2 linked regions of the Sphaerotilus montanus genome follow. Each later gene encodes a partner of the first gene's protein in a complex. Links are inferred from orthologs where the notes say so. Each region holds a gene or a part of one and is shown in the gene's direction. Other genes may lie near its edges. The genes, in order: holA and dnaX.

The links.
Region 2: the proteins of holA (region 1) and dnaX are in contact, whole or in part, in a cryo-EM structure (PDB 8GIZ), measured with the Escherichia coli proteins. The link is inferred for Sphaerotilus montanus from one-to-one orthologs.

Annotation. Positions count from the first base shown.
Region 1 is NZ_JACCFH010000001.1:2,070,005-2,078,712, forward strand. Bases 3,674-6,605 are described here. They hold holA (DNA polymerase III subunit delta), read left to right. Parts: upstream 3,674-4,559; coding sequence 4,560-5,651; downstream 5,652-6,605. Other genes in these bases: leuS (leucine--tRNA ligase), read left to right, coding at 3,674-4,060; BDD16_RS09435 (LPS-assembly lipoprotein LptE), read left to right, coding at 4,065-4,553; BDD16_RS09445 (methylamine utilization protein), read left to right, coding at 5,758-6,393; BDD16_RS09450 (EAL domain-containing protein), read left to right, coding at 6,390-6,605. Outside these bases: BDD16_RS09420 (TfoX/Sxy family protein), read left to right, coding at 151-525; BDD16_RS09425 (VIT1/CCC1 transporter family protein), read left to right, coding at 601-1,326; more of leuS, read left to right, coding at 1,409-3,673; more of BDD16_RS09450, read left to right, coding at 6,606-8,708. UniProt on the Escherichia coli protein: Part of the beta sliding clamp loading complex, which hydrolyzes ATP to load the beta clamp onto primed DNA to form the DNA replication pre-initiation complex.
Region 2 is NZ_JACCFH010000001.1:4,272,999-4,281,729, forward strand. The notes cover bases 3,719-6,673. They hold dnaX (DNA polymerase III subunit gamma/tau), read left to right. Parts: upstream 3,719-4,216; coding sequence 4,217-6,130; downstream 6,131-6,673. Other genes in these bases: BDD16_RS19475 (AIR synthase-related protein), read right to left, coding at 3,719-4,171; BDD16_RS19485 (YbaB/EbfC family nucleoid-associated protein), read left to right, coding at 6,184-6,510; recR (recombination mediator RecR), read left to right, coding at 6,548-6,673. Outside these bases: def (peptide deformylase), read left to right, coding at 1-68; BDD16_RS19455 (SPFH domain-containing protein), read right to left, coding at 53-994; BDD16_RS19460 (NfeD family protein), read right to left, coding at 1,023-1,460; BDD16_RS19465 (arginyltransferase), read right to left, coding at 1,497-2,237; aat (leucyl/phenylalanyl-tRNA--protein transferase), read right to left, coding at 2,234-3,007; more of BDD16_RS19475, read right to left, coding at 3,029-3,718; more of recR, read left to right, coding at 6,674-7,138; BDD16_RS19495 (transglycosylase SLT domain-containing protein), read right to left, coding at 7,172-8,731. UniProt on the Escherichia coli protein: Part of the beta sliding clamp loading complex, which hydrolyzes ATP to load the beta clamp onto primed DNA to form the DNA replication pre-initiation complex.

The DNA of each region.
Region 1 (8,708 bases):
TGGGCGCGGCTTGAGTCTGCGCCTGTCTTCCGGGCTGCCAAGCCCGTGCTCGCAGTGTGTGCGAGCGGGGTGGATGCTACACCAGCCGCGACGTATATGGCCGGCGCCTATGCGCTTGACGCCCACCGCCGCCAGCGCTCGAATCCGCCCATGTCCACCGACCGCACCTTCATCGACCACCTCGCCGACCAGCTCCACGGTTTCGGTGCCTTCGCCCACCGCAAGATGTTCGGCGAGTACGCGCTTTACCTGGACGCCAAGGTCGTCGCGCTGGTCTGCGACAACCAGCTCTTCGTCAAGCCGACCGACGCCGGCCGCGCGCTGCTCGGGCCGGACGCCGCGATGGGGCCGCCGTATCCGGGCGCGAAGCCGCATTTCCAGGTGTCCGACCTGATCGACGAGCGCGAGGCGCTGGCGCGGTTGCTGCGCGTCACGGCGGAGGCGCTGCCCGAGCCGAAACCGAAGAAACCGACGCAACCGAAGACGCCGACGCCTGCTGCGCGGCGGTCACGCGCACCGGGTTGATGTGACTGACGGGGTGATGGGACGGTTCGGGCCTATCCTCGGCGCGTTCAACGTCGTTCTCCCACGGAAGTCCCCATGACCACCTTGCGCCCCCGCCACGAACGCCACCGCGAACGCCACCGCACCGACCGCATCGGCTGGCTGCGCGCCGCGGTGCTGGGCGCCAACGACGGCGTCATCTCGACCGCCAGCCTCGTCGTCGGCGTCGCGGCGGCGGGCACCGGTTCGGCCGATCTGCTGGTCACCGGCATCGCCGGGCTGGTGGCGGGGGCCATGTCGATGGCGGCGGGGGAGTACGTCTCGGTGTACTCGCAGGCCGACACCGAGCAGGCCGACCTGGCCCGCGAACGGCTGGAGCTGGCCGCCGATCCGGTCGCCGAACAGCGCGAGCTGGCCGGGCTCTACGTCGCCCGCGGTCTGACGCCCGAGCTGGCGGCGGAGGTCTCCGCGCAGCTGATGGCCCACGACGCGCTCGGCGCCCACGCCCGCGACGAGCTGGGCCTGTCCACCGAGCTGGCCGCGCAGCCGGTGCAGGCGGCGCTGGCGTCTGCGGCCAGTTTCGCGGTCGGGGCGGCGCTGCCGCTGGCCGTCACGGTGCTGGCGGCGGGGCCGCACGTGATCGCCTGGGTGTCGGGCACGGCGCTGGTGTTCCTGGCCGTGCTGGGCGGGCTGGCGGCGCAGGTCGGGGGCGCCAGCGTGTGGACCGGCGCCGGGCGCGTGACCTTCTGGGGCGCGATCGCGATGGCAGTCACGGCCGCGGCCGGGTCGGTGTTCGACCATCTGCTGGCGCTGTTGCGCTGACCGCGGCCCGTTCCGGCGGGCGCGCCACGCGATAATCCACAGATTGAGCGTCCCGCACGCCCGCCACGAGTTCCGCGCCGCCATGAGCCTCCCAGACCGCTACGACCCCACCGCCGTCGAATCCGCCGCCCAGACCGCCTGGCGCGCCGCCGACGCCTACCGCGTCACCGAAGACCAGACGAAGCCCAAGTTCTACGCCTGCTCGATGCTGCCGTACCCGAGCGGCAAGCTGCACATGGGCCATGTGCGCAACTACACCATCAACGACATGCTGACCCGTCAGCTGCGGATGAAGGGCTACAACGTGCTGATGCCGATGGGCTGGGATGCCTTCGGTCTGCCGGCGGAGAACGCCGCGCTGAAGAACGCCGTGCCGCCCGAGAAGTGGACGCGCGAGAACATCGCCTACATGAAGACGCAGATGCAGGCGATGGGCTTGGCGATCGACTGGTCGCGCGAAGTCGCGACCTGCGACCCTGAGTACTACAAGTGGAACCAGTGGCTGTTCCTGAAGATGCTGGAAGCCGGCATTGCCGAGCGCCGCACGCAGGTCGTGAACTGGGACCCGGTCGATCAGACCGTGCTGGCCAACGAGCAGGTGATCGACGGCCGCGGCTGGCGCTCCGGCGCGCTGGTCGAGAAGCGCGAGATCCCGGGCTACTACCTGAACATCGTGCAGTACGCCGACGAGCTGCTGGGCGCGGTCGCGAACCCGGAAGACCCGAACTACCTCAGCGGCTGGCCCGAGCGCGTGCGGCTGATGCAGGAAAACTGGATCGGCAAGAGCGAGGGCGTGCGCTTCGCCTTCCCGCACGAGATCGCGGGCGCCGATGGCGCGCTGATCCAGGGCGGCAAGCTCTACGTCTTCACGACGCGCGCCGACACCATCATGGGCGTGACCTTCTGCGCCGTGGCGCCGGAGCATCCGCTGGCGGCCCACGCTGCGGCGACGAACCCGGCACTGGCCGCGTTCATCGTCGAATGCGGGCAGGGCGGCACGACCGAAGCCGAACTCGCCACGCAGGAAAAGAAGGGCATGCCCACGGGCCTGTTCGTCACGCACCCGCTGACCGGCGCGCAGGTCGAGGTCTGGGTCGGCAACTACGTGCTGATGAGCTATGGCGATGGCGCCGTGATGGGCGTGCCGGCGCATGACGAGCGTGACTTCGCGTTCGCGAAGAAGTACGGCATTGCCATCAAGCAGGTCGTCAAAGCGGGCGACGAGGTGTTCTCGCTCGACGCCTGGGCCGACTGGTACGGCGACAAGCAGCGCGCCGTGTGCGTCAACTCGGGCGCGCTGGACGGGCTGCCGTACAAGGAGGCCGTCTCCAAGGTCGCCGAACTCGTCGGCGCCAAGGGCCTCGGCGAGAAGAAGACCACCTGGCGCCTGCGCGACTGGGGCATCAGCCGCCAGCGCTACTGGGGCACGCCGATCCCGATCATCCACTGCGACGACTGCGGCGCGGTGCCGGTGCCGGCCGCCGACCTGCCGGTCGTGTTGCCGATCGACTGCGTGCCGGACGGCTCGGGCAACCCGCTGAAGAAGCGCACCGACTTCCTGAACGTCGCCTGCCCCTGCTGCGGCAAACCCGCGCAGCGCGAGACGGACACGATGGACACCTTCGTGGACTCGTCGTGGTACTTCATGCGCTACTGCGACGCGCAGAACAGCGATGCGATGGTCGCCGGCGGCACCGACTACTGGATGCCGATGGACCAGTACATCGGCGGCATCGAGCACGCGATCCTGCACCTGCTCTACGCCCGCTTCTGGACCAAGGTCATGCGTGACCTGAAGCTGGTCAAGATCAACGAGCCGTTCACCAAGCTGCTGACGCAGGGCATGGTGCTCAAGGGCGCCTTCTTCCGCAAGCCGGAAGGCGGCGGCAAGAGCTACTACTGGGAACACGAAGTCAACGTCCTGACGAACGACCACGGCGTCACCATCGGCGGCACGTTGAAGGCGGACGGCCTGCCGCTCGACTACGAGATGACGACGATGTCGAAGTCCAAGAGCAACGGCGTCGATCCGCAGGAGCTGATCAACCAGTACGGCGCCGACACCGCGCGCCTGTTCGTGATGTTCGCGTCCCCGCCGGAGCAGACGCTGGAGTGGAACGACGCGGGCGTCGAGGGCGCGCACCGCTTCCTGAAGCGCGTCTGGGGCTTTGCCGCCAAGAACGAGGCGGTGCTGGTGGGTGCGGCTGGCAAGGTGTCGGGCGAGCTGCCCGCTGCCGCCAAGGCGCTGCGCCGCGAGGTGCATCTGGTGCTGCGCCAGATCAGCCACGACTACGAGCGCATGCAATACAACACCGTCGTCTCCGGCGGCATGAAGCTGCTGAACGCGCTGGAAGCCTACAAGCACGACGGCAGCGCCGCGTCGGCCGCCGTGCTGCGCGAGGGCTACTCGGTGCTGCTGCGCGGCCTCTACCCGGCCTGCCCGCACACGACGTGGAAGCTCTGGGCCGACCTCGGCTACGCCGCCGCGCTGGGCGACCTGCTCGACGCGCCGTGGCCGCAGGTCGACGAGGCCGCGCTGGTGCAGGACGAGATCGAGCTGGTGCTGCAGGTGAACGGCAAGACCCGCGGTTCGATCACCGTGCCGGCCGGCGCGGACAAGGCGGCGATCGAAGCCGTGGCCGCGGCCAGCGCCGAGGTGGCGAAGTTCGCCGAAGGCAAGCCGCCGAAGAAGATCATCGTCGTCCCCGGCCGCCTCGTGAACGTGGTGGTCTGAGGCGATGCGGCGGCGCCTGTTCACGCTGGCGGTGGCCGCGGCCCTGGCGGGCTGCGGCTTCCAGCTGCGCCGCCCGCCGGAGCTGCAGCTCAAGCGCATCTACCTCACTGGCTTCGACACCTACTCGCCGATGGGCGACGAGCTGCGCCGGCAACTGCGCGCCAGCCCCGGCGTCGTGCTGACGGCGACCGCCGCCGAGGCCGATGTGGTGTTCGACGCGCTGGAGGATGCGCGCGAGCAGGTGGCGGCGGCCTCGACCGCCACCGGGCAGGTGAGCGAGCTGACGCTGCGCGCCCGCCTGCGCTTCAAGGCCCGCACGCCTGCCGGCCGCACGCTGATCGCCCCGGCCGAGCTGACGCTGACCCGCGACGTGAGCTACAGCGAGGCCAGCGCGCTGGCCAAGGAGCAGGAAATCGCGCTGCTGTTCCGCTCGATGCACACCGATCTGGCGGCGCAGGTGCTGCGGCGGCTGGCGGCGCTGGGTCCGGGCTGAGCCGCCATGCAACTGCGCGCTGACCAGCTTCCGCAGGCGCTTGCCAAGGGCCTGCGCCCGCTCTACGTCATCCACGGCGACGAGCCGCTGCTGGCGCAGGAGGCCGCCGACGCGATCCGCAGCGCTGCACGCGCCGCCGGCTACAGCGAGCGCAGCGTCCACACCGTGGCCGGCGCGCAGTTCGACTGGTCCGGCCTGCTCGGCGAGGCCAGTGCGCTGAGCCTGTTCGCCGACCGGCGCGTGATCGAGATCCGCATTCCCTCGGGCAAGCCGGGCAAGGACGGCTCGGAGGCCTTGCAGCGCTACGTCGAGACGCTGTCCGACGACAACCTGACGCTCATCCTGCTGCCCAGGCTCGACCGCACGCAGCAGACCAGCGCGTGGTTCACCGCGCTGGACGGCGCGGGCGCGACCATCCGCATCGACCCGGTCGAGCGCCGCGCGCTGCCGCAGTGGATCGCGCAGCGGCTGGCCGCACAAGGGCTGCGCATCGAGGACGGCGAGGCGGGGCAGCACGCACTGGCCTTCTTCGCCGACCGCATCGAGGGCAACCTGCTCGCCGCGCACCAGGAGATCAGCAAGCTGGCGCTGCTGCACGCACCGGCCGATCCGCGTGGTGCGCCGACGGTGCTGACACAGACCCAGATCGAGTCCGCCGTGCTGAACGTGGCGCGCTACGACGTGTTCAAGCTCGGCGAGGCGGTGCTGGCCGGGCAGGTGGCGCGGGCGCTGCGCATGCTCGACGGGCTGGAGGCCGAGGGCGAGGCGGCCGTGCTGGTCCACTGGACCCTGGCCGACGACCTGCGCGGGCTGCAGCGCGTGCACACCGCCATGCTGCAGGGCAAGCCGCTGCCGCTGGCGCTGCGCGATGCGCGGGTCTGGGGCGTGAAGGAAAAGCTGTTCGAGCGGGTCGTGCCGCAGCTGGATGCCGCCACGCTCACCGCGCTGGTCGCCGCCGCCCACACGGTGGATGGCATCGTCAAGGGCGTGCCCGACCGCCAGTGGCCGGCCGCGCCGTGGGCGGCGCTGCGCCGGCTGGTGCTGCTGACGGTGCAGGCCGTGCAACGCAAGGGGCCGCCGCTGGCGCTGACGGGCTGAACGCCAGCGCTCGGTTGCATCAACCGGGGATTCGGCCCACTTTTCCAGACTTCCGCGCCGCCGCGACGAGAGGATGCTCAGGGCATTTCCGTGTCGAAGGATGGTGATGTTCCTGAACTCGTGGTGGTGGCGTTGCGGGGGTGCGCTCCTGCTCCGGCTGGCTGTGGGACTGGGGCTGCCTGGCGTGGTGCAGGCGGCTGCCGTGACCGTGCAGACCCTGGACCCGGCGGGCAAGCCGCTGGCCGGGGCGGTGGTGGCGGTCGAGGTGGGCAGCGTGGCCAGGGTGGCGGCCCCCGGTACCCGCGCCGAGATCAGCCAGCGCCAGCGCGCCTTCGACCCGGGCTTGCTGGTGGTGCAGACGGGCACGTCGGTCGATTTCCCCAACCTCGACACCGTGCGCCACCACGTCTATTCGTTCTCGCCGGCCAGGACCTTCGAGCTGAAGCTCTACAACGGGCGGCCGTCGACCCCCGTGGTGTTCGACCGCGCGGGCGTCGTCGTGCTCGGCTGCAACATCCATGACCAGATGGTCGGCACGGTGGTGGTGGTCGACACGCCGCTGTTCGGTCGCACGGATGCGGCTGGCCGGGTCGTGCTGGAGGTGCCGGCGGGGGAACACCGCCTGCTGACCTGGCATGCCCGGATGCGCGAGGGCACGGACCTGCTCGCCCAGGCGCTGAAGGTCGGGGTGGCCGGTGCGGTGGTCGTGACGGTCAAGCTGCCCGTGGTGGCTGCGCCATGAGCACGGTCATGGCACGGCTGTCCGGCTGGCGCCTGAGCGGGCTGGAGCGGCGCATCGTCTGGCCCTTCCTGCTGCTGCTGGTCGTGGTGCAGGGCATCAGCCTGATGCTGGTGAACGGTGCGATCGGAGACAGCGCCACGCGCGCGATCGACAACGATCTGCAGACCGGCCAGCGCGTGTTCACCCGGCTGCTGGAGCAGCGCGCCGAGCGCCTGTCCGAGGCGGCGGTGCTGCTGGCCTCCGACTTCGGATTCCGCTCGGCCGTGAACAGCCGCGATGTCGACACGCTCAGCGATGCGCTGGAAAACAATGGCCGGCGCATCGGCGCATCGCTGGTGATCTACACCGATCCGGCCTGGCGCCCGGTGGCCGCGACCGGGCTGGACATCGGCCGCGTGGCGGCGCTGCTGCCCGCGGCCCGCCTCATGGCCATGACCGACCCGGTGGGCGGCATGTCGGTGCAGCGCGCACGCCTGACGCTGATCGAGGGCCGGGCCTACCAGCTCGTGGCCGTGCCGGTGAAGGCCCCGCGCACGGTCGGCTGGGTGCTGATGGGCTTCGTGCTGGACCGCTCGGTGCTGCAGCAGCTCGCCGCCATCACCGGTCTGCGCGGTGCGGTGCTGCTCGACGGTCCCCCGGCGCATACCCTGCTGACCACCTTCGTGCAGGCCAGCGACCTGCGGGCCGAATCCAACCCGACCGCCAGTCCCTGTGGCCGCGAGCTGCACGAGTCGGGTGCCCGCTGGCGCAGCTGCGAGTTCGTGCTGGACACGGGCGTGTCCGACGGACGTGCCGCGCCGCCGCTGCGGCTGGTGCTGGCGCATTCGGTGGACGAGGCACTCGCCCCCTTCGTGCGGCTGCAACTCACCTTGCTGCTGCTCACGGGGGTCGGTATGGTGGTGTTCGGCGTGGGCGGTGCCATGACGGCGCGGCGCCTGAGCCGGCCGATCCGCGGGCTGCGGCGGGCGGCCGAGCGCCTGAGCCTGGCCGACTACGACACGCCGGTGCGGGTGCCCGACGAGCGGGTGGTCGGTGATGAGCTGGTGCAGCTGGCGCAGGCCTTCGAGTCGACCCGCCAGGCGGTCCAGCAGCGCGAGCAGACCATCACCCGGCTGGCCTACTGGGACACGCTGACCGGCCTGCCCAACCGCGCCCAGTTCGTCAGCGTGCTGCGGCAGCGGCTGCAGGTCGATGTGGCCGGCGGCGTGGCGCCGGTGGCGGTGATGATGCTCGACCTGGACCGCTTCAAGCATGTGAACGACGTGCTCGGCCACCAGTTCGGGGACCGGCTGCTGTGCGAGGTGGCGCAACGACTGGACTGGGCCTGTCGCCTTCCGGGGATGGTGCTGGCCCGCTTGAGCGGTGACGAGTTCGGCCTGCTGCTGCCCAGCCAGGGACCGGCCCATGCCCGCGAAGTGGCGCACGCGCTGCTGGCGGTGCTCGACCAGCCCCTCCGGCTCGACGACCACACCATCGACCTCAGCGCGAGCCTGGGCATCGCCTTCGCGCCAGACCACGCCACCGAGCCGGAAGCGCTGCTGGGCCTGGTCGAAGTGGCGATGTACGCCGCCAAGCGCCGCCAGCTGGGCGTGCTGGTCTACGACACGTCGATGGACACGCGCAGCAGCGCCTCGCTGTCGCTGTTGAGCGAGCTGCGCGTGGCGATCGAGCAGGAAGAGTTGCGCCTGTACGTGCAGCCCAAGGTGGATCTGAAGACGGGGCAGGTGCTCGGGGGCGAGGCGCTGGTGCGCTGGCTGCACCCGCAGCGCGGGCTGGTGCCGCCGATGCAGTTCATCCCCTTTGCCGAGCAGACCGGCTTCATCCGCCAGATCACGGTCTGGATGCTCGAAACCGGCGTGCAGGCGCTGCAGCGCTGGCAGGAGGCGGGGCTGTCGATGAAGCTGAGCATCAACCTGTCGACCCGCGATCTGCTCGATCCCACGCTGACGGACCGCGTGCGCGGCCTGCTGGACCGGCACCGCGTCTCGGCGGCCTGGCTGTGCCTGGAGATCACCGAGAGCGCGATCATGGACGACCCGGCGCGGGCGCTGCAGACGCTCCAGAAGCTGCACGAACTCGGCGTGCGCCTGTCGATCGACGACTTCGGCACCGGTTACTCCTCGCTGGCCTACCTGAAGCGGCTGCCGGTCGACGAGCTGAAGATCGACCGCAGCTTCGTCACCAACATGGAGCGCGATCTGGACGACGCGCGCATCGTGCAGTCCACCATCGGGCTGGCGCACAACCTCGGGCTGACCGTGGTGGCCGAGGGTGTGGAGACCGACAAGGCCTGGGCGCTGCTGGCGCGGCTGGGC
Region 2 (8,731 bases), 2.2 Mb from region 1 along the record:
GGGACTTCAGCCGATTCGGCTTCACCGAGGTGCTGTTCCCCGGGCTGGATGCTCAGGACGACGACTGATCGTGGTCCTTGCCGCCCGCAGGCGGCTTGCGCATCAGCGCCATCGCGGTGCCGATGAGCCCGGCGACCTCGCTCATGTTGCCGGGCACGATCATCGTGTTGTTCTTCTGCGCGAGCTGCGCGTAGGCCTCCACCGCCTTTTCCGCGACCTTCAGTTGCACGGCCTCCGCGCCGCCGGGCTGCTGGATGGCGCTGGCGATCTTGCGGATGGCGTCCGCGGTGGCGTCGGCCACCAGCGTGATCGCGGCGGCTTCGCCGTTGGCCTTGTTGATCTCGGCCTGCTTCTCGCCTTCGGACCGGGCAATGAACGATTCGCGCTGGCCCACCGCGATGTTGATCTGCTCCTGCTTGCGGCCTTCGGAGGCTGCGATCAGCCCGCGCTTCTCGCGCTCGGCGGTGATCTGCTGCTGCATGGCGTGCAGGATCTCGCTGGGCGGCGTCAGGTCCTTGATCTCGTAGCGCAGCACCTTGACGCCCCAGTTCAGCGCCGCTTCGTCGAGCGAGGCGACCACCGACGCGTTGATGATCTCGCGCTCCTCGAAGGTGCGGTCCAGCTCCATCTTGCCGATCACCGAGCGCAGCGTCGTCTGCGAGAGCTGGGTGATGGCGCTCACGTAGTCGGAGGAGCCATAGCTGGCACGCATCGGGTCGGTGACCTGGAAGTAGAGGATGCCGTCGACCTTGAGCTGCGTGTTGTCCCGCGTGATGCAGACCTGGCTGGGCACATCGAGCGGGATTTCCTTCAGCGAATGGCGGTAGGCCACGCGGTCGACGAAGGGAATCAGGAAGTTCAGCCCGGGCAACAGGGTGCCGTGGAACTTGCCGAGCCGCTCGATCACCCAGGCATGCTGCTGGGGCACGACCTTGAGCGAGCGGGAAACGAAGAGGATCGCCACGATCAGCACGACCAGCGCAAACATGTCCATGGTGGGTCTTTCAAGGCGCCGAGGGCGCTCAGGGCGTTCGGGTGGAGGAGAGGGGACCCAGCACCAGCCGGGCACCATCGACAGCAACGATGGCGTATTCACCGGGGCCAGGTGGTGGCACCTCGCCAGTCCAGCGCGCTTGCCACGGTGCGCCGCGGTAATGCACGGTGGTCAGGCCATCCGGCTGCCAGCGGGCGACATGGACGCGGTGCCCGATGTCCAGATCGAACTCGGCGGCTGGCCGACTGCGGGAGGTCCGCAGTCGCCACCACCACAGCAGCGCCATCGCCACACCGCCCACCACGGCACAGACCAGCATCTGAGTGGGGAGCGGGGCGCCCATCCATGCGCTCAGGCCGGCGACCACCATGCCGATCGACAGCAGCAGCAGGTAGACCGTGCCGGTCAGCAGTTCGGCGCCGACAACGAAACCCGAGGCGATCCACCACAGCATTGATTCGCTCATGCACCCAGTGTAGGCCGCGACCGCGTCAATCCGGTGTCAACCGCGGCGATGCCACGTTCCCGCGGTCAGGACCTCGTTCGGTCGGTACTGTTCCTTGTAGACCATCTTGCGGCTGTTCTCGATCCAGTAGCCCAGGTAGACAAACGGCAGGTTCAGCGCGCGGGCCTGCTCGATCTGCCACAGCACGTTGAAGGTGCCGTAGCTGGCCTCGTCGTCGGGCTCGTAGAAGGTGTAGACCGCCGAGAGGCCGTCGTTGAGCACGTCCAGGATCGACACCATCTTGAGCGCACCCGGCGAGCCATCTGCCTGTGCCGGCGCCCGGAACTCCACCAGCCGCGAGTTCACCCGGCTCTGCAGCAGGAACTGGGTGTACTGGTCGACGGAATCCTGGTCCATGCCGCCGCCGCTGTGGCGTGCGGTCTGGTACTTCAGGTACAGCCCGTAGTGGTCCGGCACGAAGCGCAGACGGGTCACGCTGACCTGCAGACCGTGGTGGTCACGCCAGGCGCGGCGCTGGCTGCGATTGGGTTTGAAGTCGTTGACCGGCACGCGCAGTGGCTGGCAGGCCTGGCAGCCGTCGCAGTACGGCCGGTAGGTGAACAGCCCGCTGCGGCGGAACCCCGCGGAGACCAGCTCCGAATAGGTATCCGCGTTGATCAGGTGCGAGGGGGTGGCGACCTGCGACCTCGCCAGGCGCCCGTCCAGATAGCTGCACGCGTACGGTGCCGTGGCGTAGAACTGCAACTCGACGAGCGGGAGGTCCTGGGGGTGCGTCACGCGGGTTCGCTGGTGGGTGAATCGGAGTCGAGCGGCAACTGCCGCCACAGCGCCACATCATAGGTCCAGCGCTGCGACGCAGGCAGTGCGGTCGCGTGGGCAATGTGGGCCTCGAAGGCCGCCCGATCGACCGGCGCCGCCCCCAGCGAGGCCAGGTGCCGGGTCTGCTGCTGGCAGTCGATCCACGCGATGCCCTCGGCGCGGCAGAAGGCCACCAGCGCGGACAGGGCGATCTTCGAGGCATCGGTCTGCAGCGCGAACATCGACTCGCCGTAGAACATGCGCCCGATGCAGACGCCGTAGAGGCCACCGACCAGGCGCCCGTCGATCCAGGTCTCGAAGGAATGGACTCCGCCCGCGGCATGCCAGCGGCGGTAGGCCTGCTGCAGTTCGGGCACGATCCAGGTGCCGTTCTGGCCTTCGCGGGCCACGCTGGCGCAGTGGCCGATGACCCGCTCGAAGGCGCCGTCGATGCGCACCTCGCAGCCCGGTGTGGCCACGAAGCGCCGCAGCACCTTCTTCAGCGAGCGGTGCAGCCTGAACTGCGCCGTCTGCAGCACCATGCGCGGGGCCGTGCTCCACCACAGGATCGGCTCGCCCGGGCTGTACCACGGAAAGATGCCGCGCCGGTAGGCCTGCTCCAGCCGCCGCAGGCTGAGCTGACCACCCGCACAGAGCAGGCCCGGAGCCTCCGTGTCCGGCCCGAGCGCACGACTGGTCGGCGGAAACGGCGCTTGTCCGTCGTCGTTGTCCGGGAGCCAGTCGATCATGTGCGGGGCCCGGAGGTGAGGTCAGCGCAGTTGCAGGTCGTCGTTGGTGTACGCGATGTCCAGCGGCTCGATCAGCACCTGCTTCGGACCGGCCTCGACCACGCCGGCGTTCCACGCGGCGATGCCCTGGGCGCGGGCGATCTCGACCGTGCGCTCGGCGTCCTCGGCCTTGACGAAGATCGCGAAACCGGCGCCCATGTTCAGCGTCGAGTAGGCCTCGCGGTCGTCCTGCTTCGCCTGTTCCTGGATGAACTTCAGCACCGGCGTGACCGGCGGCACCGTGTGGATGCGGTAGGTCAGCGCGCTCGGGTGGCGCAGCAGCTTGCGCCAGCCGTGGCCGGTGATGTTGGCGCAGTAGTGCGGCGTGATGCCGGCTTTCCAGAGCGCCTCGGTGACCGGCGAATACAGCACGGTCGGGGCCAGCAGCGCCTCGCCGTAGGTGACGCCCGGGGAGATTTCCGTCAGGTAGCCGTTCGGCAGGCGCTCGACCAGCTTGCGCGCCAGGCTCAGGCCGTTGGCGTGGATGCCGCTGGAGGCCAGCAGGATGATCGCGTCGCCCGCGCCCAGCTTGTCACCGACCGAGAGGCGCTCCTTCGGGTTGATCAGGCCGGTGCAGGACGCGGCCAGGTCGATGCGGCCTTCCTCGACGATCCCTGCCAGCGCCGGCGTTTCGCCACCACCCCAGGCCACGCTGCAGACCTCGCAGGCGCGCTTCCAGCCGGCGACCAGAGCTTGCGCGCGCTGGTGGTCGCCGAACCAGTCCGAGCCACCGGCGGCCCAGTAGGCCTGCACCACCAGCGGCGTGGCGCCGACGGTGATCAGGTCGTTGATCGCCATGGCGATGGTGTCCTGGGCAATGCCGTCGTAGTAGCTCTTGCCGGTGAGGGTGGCCATCTCGTCGGCCACCAGCGTCTTGGTGCCCAGGCACTCGACGATGGATGCCAGGTAGAACGGACCGACATCGACCACATAGGCCGACTCGCCGCGCGAGGCAGCCACTTCGGTGAAGCCGTGGCCCGCCAGATGGACGGCGGTGGACGCGGCGGCGCGCTGGGCCGTGACCTTCAGCGGGTCGATCAGGTCGTAGTTGACGCCGGCCTGCTCGTAGCTGAGGGTGCCGGTCTGGTCGGTGGAGTGGTCGGAGGGCGGGGCAGATTGATTCATGGGGCCGGATTATCGACCAGCCCGGCCCGCCTACAATCCGCCCCCATGTCGTATATCGTCCTCGCCCGCAAGTACCGGCCCCGCAGCTTCACCGAAATGGTGGGCCAGGAGCACGTCGTGCAGGCCCTGAGCAACGCGCTCACGCGCCAGCGCCTGCACCATGCCTACCTCTTCACGGGGACCCGCGGCGTCGGCAAGACCACCGTCTCGCGCATCCTCGCCAAGAGCCTGAACTGCGTCGGCCCGGACGGCACCGGCGGCATCACCGCCCAGCCCTGCGGCGTCTGCAACGCCTGCCGCGACATCGACGCGGGCCGCTATGTCGATTACGTCGAACTCGACGCCGCCTCGAACCGCGGCGTGGACGAGATCAGCCAGTTGCTGGACCAGTCGGTCTACAAGCCGGTGGTGGGGCGCTTCAAGGTCTACATGATCGACGAAGTCCACATGCTGACGATGACCGCGTTCAACGCGATGCTCAAGACGCTGGAGGAGCCGCCCGAGTACCTGAAATTCGTGCTCGCGACGACCGATCCGCAGAAGGTGCCGGTCACCGTGCTGAGCCGCTGCCTGCAGTTCAACCTGCGGCCGATGGCGCCGCAGACGGTGCAGGCGCATCTGGAGCAGGTGCTGCAGGCCGAATCCGTGCCGGCCGAGGTCGGTGCGCTGCGGCTGCTGTCGCGCGCAGCCCGTGGCTCGATGCGAGACGCGCTGTCGCTGGCCGATCAGGCGATCGCGTTCGGGGGCGGAACGCTGGATGAAGCGGGCGTGCGGCAGATGCTGGGCGCCGTGGACCGTGGCCACGTGGTGCGCATCGTCGAGGCGCTGGCCGCCAGTGACGGCGCGGCGCTGGTGCGCACGGTCGATGAACTGCGTGGCCTGGGCCTGTCCGCTGCGGGCACGCTCGAAGAACTGGCGACCTTCGCGCAGCAGATGGCGCTGGTGCAGGCCGTGCCGGACGCCGCCGATCCGACCGACCCGGACACGCCTGCCGTGCGCGCGCTCGCGCCGCTGCTGGCGCCGGACGAGACGCAGGTGCTGTACAGCATCGCGCTGCACGGCCGTGCCGAACTCGCGCTGGCGCCGGACGAATACAGCGGGCTGATGATGGTGCTGCTGCGCCTGCTGGCCTTCCGGCCGCAGGGGGCGGCGGTGGTCGCTGCGCCGCCGGTGGCAGCTCCCGTGGCATCGGTGGCGGCACCTCGGTCGGCCCCGCCCGCTCCTGTTGCAGCGAAACCGGCGCCCGCGGTGGTGTCGTCCCGCGAACTGCTGCGACCGGTCGTGGCGAGCGCGCGGGTGGCGGTGGCGCCGTTGCAGGAGGCGGCTCCGACGCCAGTTCCGGCACGCCCGGTGTCACCTGTGCGGCCACCCGAACGGCCGGCACCGGCCGTCCAGGCCAGCAAGCCGCGCACGGTCGCGCCTTGGGAAGAAGGCCCGCCCGCCGACTGGGACGAGATTCCACTGGAGGGTGATCCCGCGCCGATGCCCGCACGCGCGGTGGCGCCCGTTGCAGCCGCTCCCGCCACCGAGCCGGACGCGCTGAACGCGCTGGACGATCCCCTCGTGACCCGCTGGTCGGCGCTGTTCACCGAACTGGCGGGCCGCGGCGGCATGAACGGCCTCGTGCGTGAGCTGGCATGGCAGGCGCAGTGCCTGTCCATCGACGAGCAGGCCACCCCCAGGCGGATCGTGCTGCGCGTCGAGCGCGAATCGCTGCGCCAGCCCGGTCACCGGGATCGCCTGCAGACGGCGTTGGGCGAGTTGCTGGGCGATGCTGTCGTGCTGGAAGTCGTGGCCGGCGCGGTGACCGACAGCGCCGCTCGCCGCGATGCCGCCCGCCGCCTGCAAGCCCAGAACGACGCCGAAGCGGCCATCACGCAAGATCCGATGGTGATCGACCTGCTCGCGCGCTACCAGGGCGCGCGGATCGTGCACGGCTCGATCCGCCCGGTCGCCTGAACCGCATCCTCCGAATTTTCTCTCCGCAAGACCGCTCCCAGAAAGGACACCCCATGCTCAAAGGACAGCTCGCCGGCCTGATGAAACAGGCCCAGGCCATGCAGGACAACCTGAAGAAGGCCCAGGACGAACTCGGCCTGATCGAGGTCGAAGGCCAGTCCGGCGCCGGTCTGGTCAAGGTCGTGATGACCTGCAAGCACGACGTCAAGCGCGTCACCATCGATCCCAGCCTGCTCGCCGACGACAAGGACATGCTCGAAGACCTGGTTGCCGCCGCGTTCAACGACGGCATCCGCCGCGCCGAAGCCCTCAGCGCCGAGAAGATGGGCAAGCTGACGGCCGGGATGCCGCTGCCGGGTGGCATGAAGTTCCCGTTCTGATGCGGCGGCTGGCGTTGGTTCCAGGGCGAGGCCGCGCGTGAGTGCGCCGGACGCACTGGCCACGCTGGTCGAGGCCCTGCGCCGCCTGCCCGGCGTGGGCGTCAAGTCGGCGCAGCGGATGGCCTACCACCTGCTGCAGCACGACCGCGATGCAGCGATGCAGTTGTCGTACGCGCTGGACCACGCGGTCCACAGCATCCGGCACTGCGCGCGCTGCCACACCTTCACCGAGCAGCCGGTGTGCCTCACCTGCCTCGACCCGATGCGCGACGAGCACACGCTGTGTGTCGTGGAAACGCCCGCCGACCAGGCCGCGATCGAGCGCACGGGCAGCTACAAGGGCCTGTACTTCGTGCTGATGGGCAAGCTGAGCCCGCTCGACGGCGTCGGCGCCCATGACATCGGGCTGCCGGAACTGCTGGAGCGGGTGGGCGACGGGGTGGTGCAGGAGTTGATCATCGCGACCAGCTTCACCGCCGAGGGCGAGGTCACCGCCCACGTCATCGGCGAGGCGCTGCGGCCCCGCGGCGTCAAGGTCACCCGGCTGGCGCGGGGCGTGCCGATCGGCAGCGAACTCGAATTCGTCGACCTCGGCACCATCGCCTACGCCTTTTCGGACCGCCGCTGAACACGGCAATCCGGGGTCGCACCGGCCCGGCGCTTACTTGCGGGCCAGGCGCGTCGGGCTGATCTTGGTGCCCTTGACCGCCGCCGTGCGGTTGCGCGGCGCTGCGGCGGCCATCTGACGCCGAGCGGCGTTGCCCGCCAGCTTCGTGCCCGATTTGCCGCTCGACTTGCCAGCCGATGCCATTTCACGCCGGGAAGCTCCGGCCTCCTTGACCGGTTGCCAGATCACGAGAGATTGCGCCTTCTTGAAGCGGGTACCGTCGTCGATGCGGTTCCACTGTGCGATCTGCGCAGCCGTCACGCGGTAGCGCTTGGCCAGCGCGAGCACGGTGTCGCCCTTGCGCGCCTTGATGGCCACCTTGCGCAGCGGCGGCACGTCCGGGGCCAGTGCCATGTGGGCGTTGTCGGCAATGTGTTCCGGCACGTCCTGCACACGGTGCTCGCTGCGCAGCACAAGCAGCGTGGAGCCGGCCTTGACGAGCATCTTCGGCGGGATGCGGTTGATGTCGCGCAGCGTCTCTTCGGCCATGCCGGTCAGTCGCGCGACGTCCGCGGTGCGCATGGTGCTCGGGGCGGTCCAGGCGGTCCAGCTGGCCAACGGGCCACGGTGGTCCGCCAAGCGACGCACGAATCCGTCCGCATTGTCGTAGGGCAGCAGCACCTGCGGTGTGCCGGCCGCGAGGATGACCGGCTTGTTCATCTGCGGGTTGAGCGCCTTGAACTCCTCCAGCCCCAGCCCGGCCAGACGCGCAGCGACCGCCACGTCCATGTCACGCCGGATCGGCACGCTGACAAAGTAGGGGTGGTTTTCCAGCGGCGGCAGGCTCAGACCGAAGTCCTGCGGCGCTGACACGATGTTCTTGACCGCCTGGAACTTGGGCACGTAATGCCGCGTCTCGGCCGGCATGTTCAGGCTCTCGTAGTCGGTCGGCAGACCCGCACGTTCATTGCGCGCGATGGCGCGCTTCACATTGCCTTCGCCCCAGTTGTAGGCAGCCAGCGAGAGCTGCCAGTCCCCGTTGAACATCTTGTTCAGGCGACCCAGGTAGTCGAGTGCCGCGCGGGTCGAGGCCAGCACGTCGCGCCGGTCATCCCGGAACATGTTCTGCTTGAGGGCATAGTCCTTGCCGGTCAGCGGCATGAACTGCCACATGCCGGAGGCGCGTGCGGACGACATGGCCTGCGGATTGAAGGCGCTTTCGATGAAGGGCAGCAGCGCCAGCTCGGTCGGCATCTTGCGGCGCTGCAATTCCTCGACCACGTGGAAGAGGTAGCGCGAGCCACGCTCGGTCATGCGCTTGACGTAGTCCGGGCGGCTGGCATACCAGCGCTCGTGCTCCCGGACCAGATCGCTGTCGAGCGTCGGCATGCCAAACCCTGTCCGGACGCGCCCCCACAGATCCTCGCGGGCATTGGCATCGCCGAGCACCATGGTCTGACCACTCAGCGGGTCTTCCATCGGTCCGACCGCCTCGCGCGGATCCTCGACGATGGCCCGTGCGGTGGCCGGCAGCGTCGAGCGCGCCACCATCGGCTCGATGCCAGGAACCGGGGAGAGCGGGCCTTCCGAGCGGGCGATCGCCTGCGGCTGGTC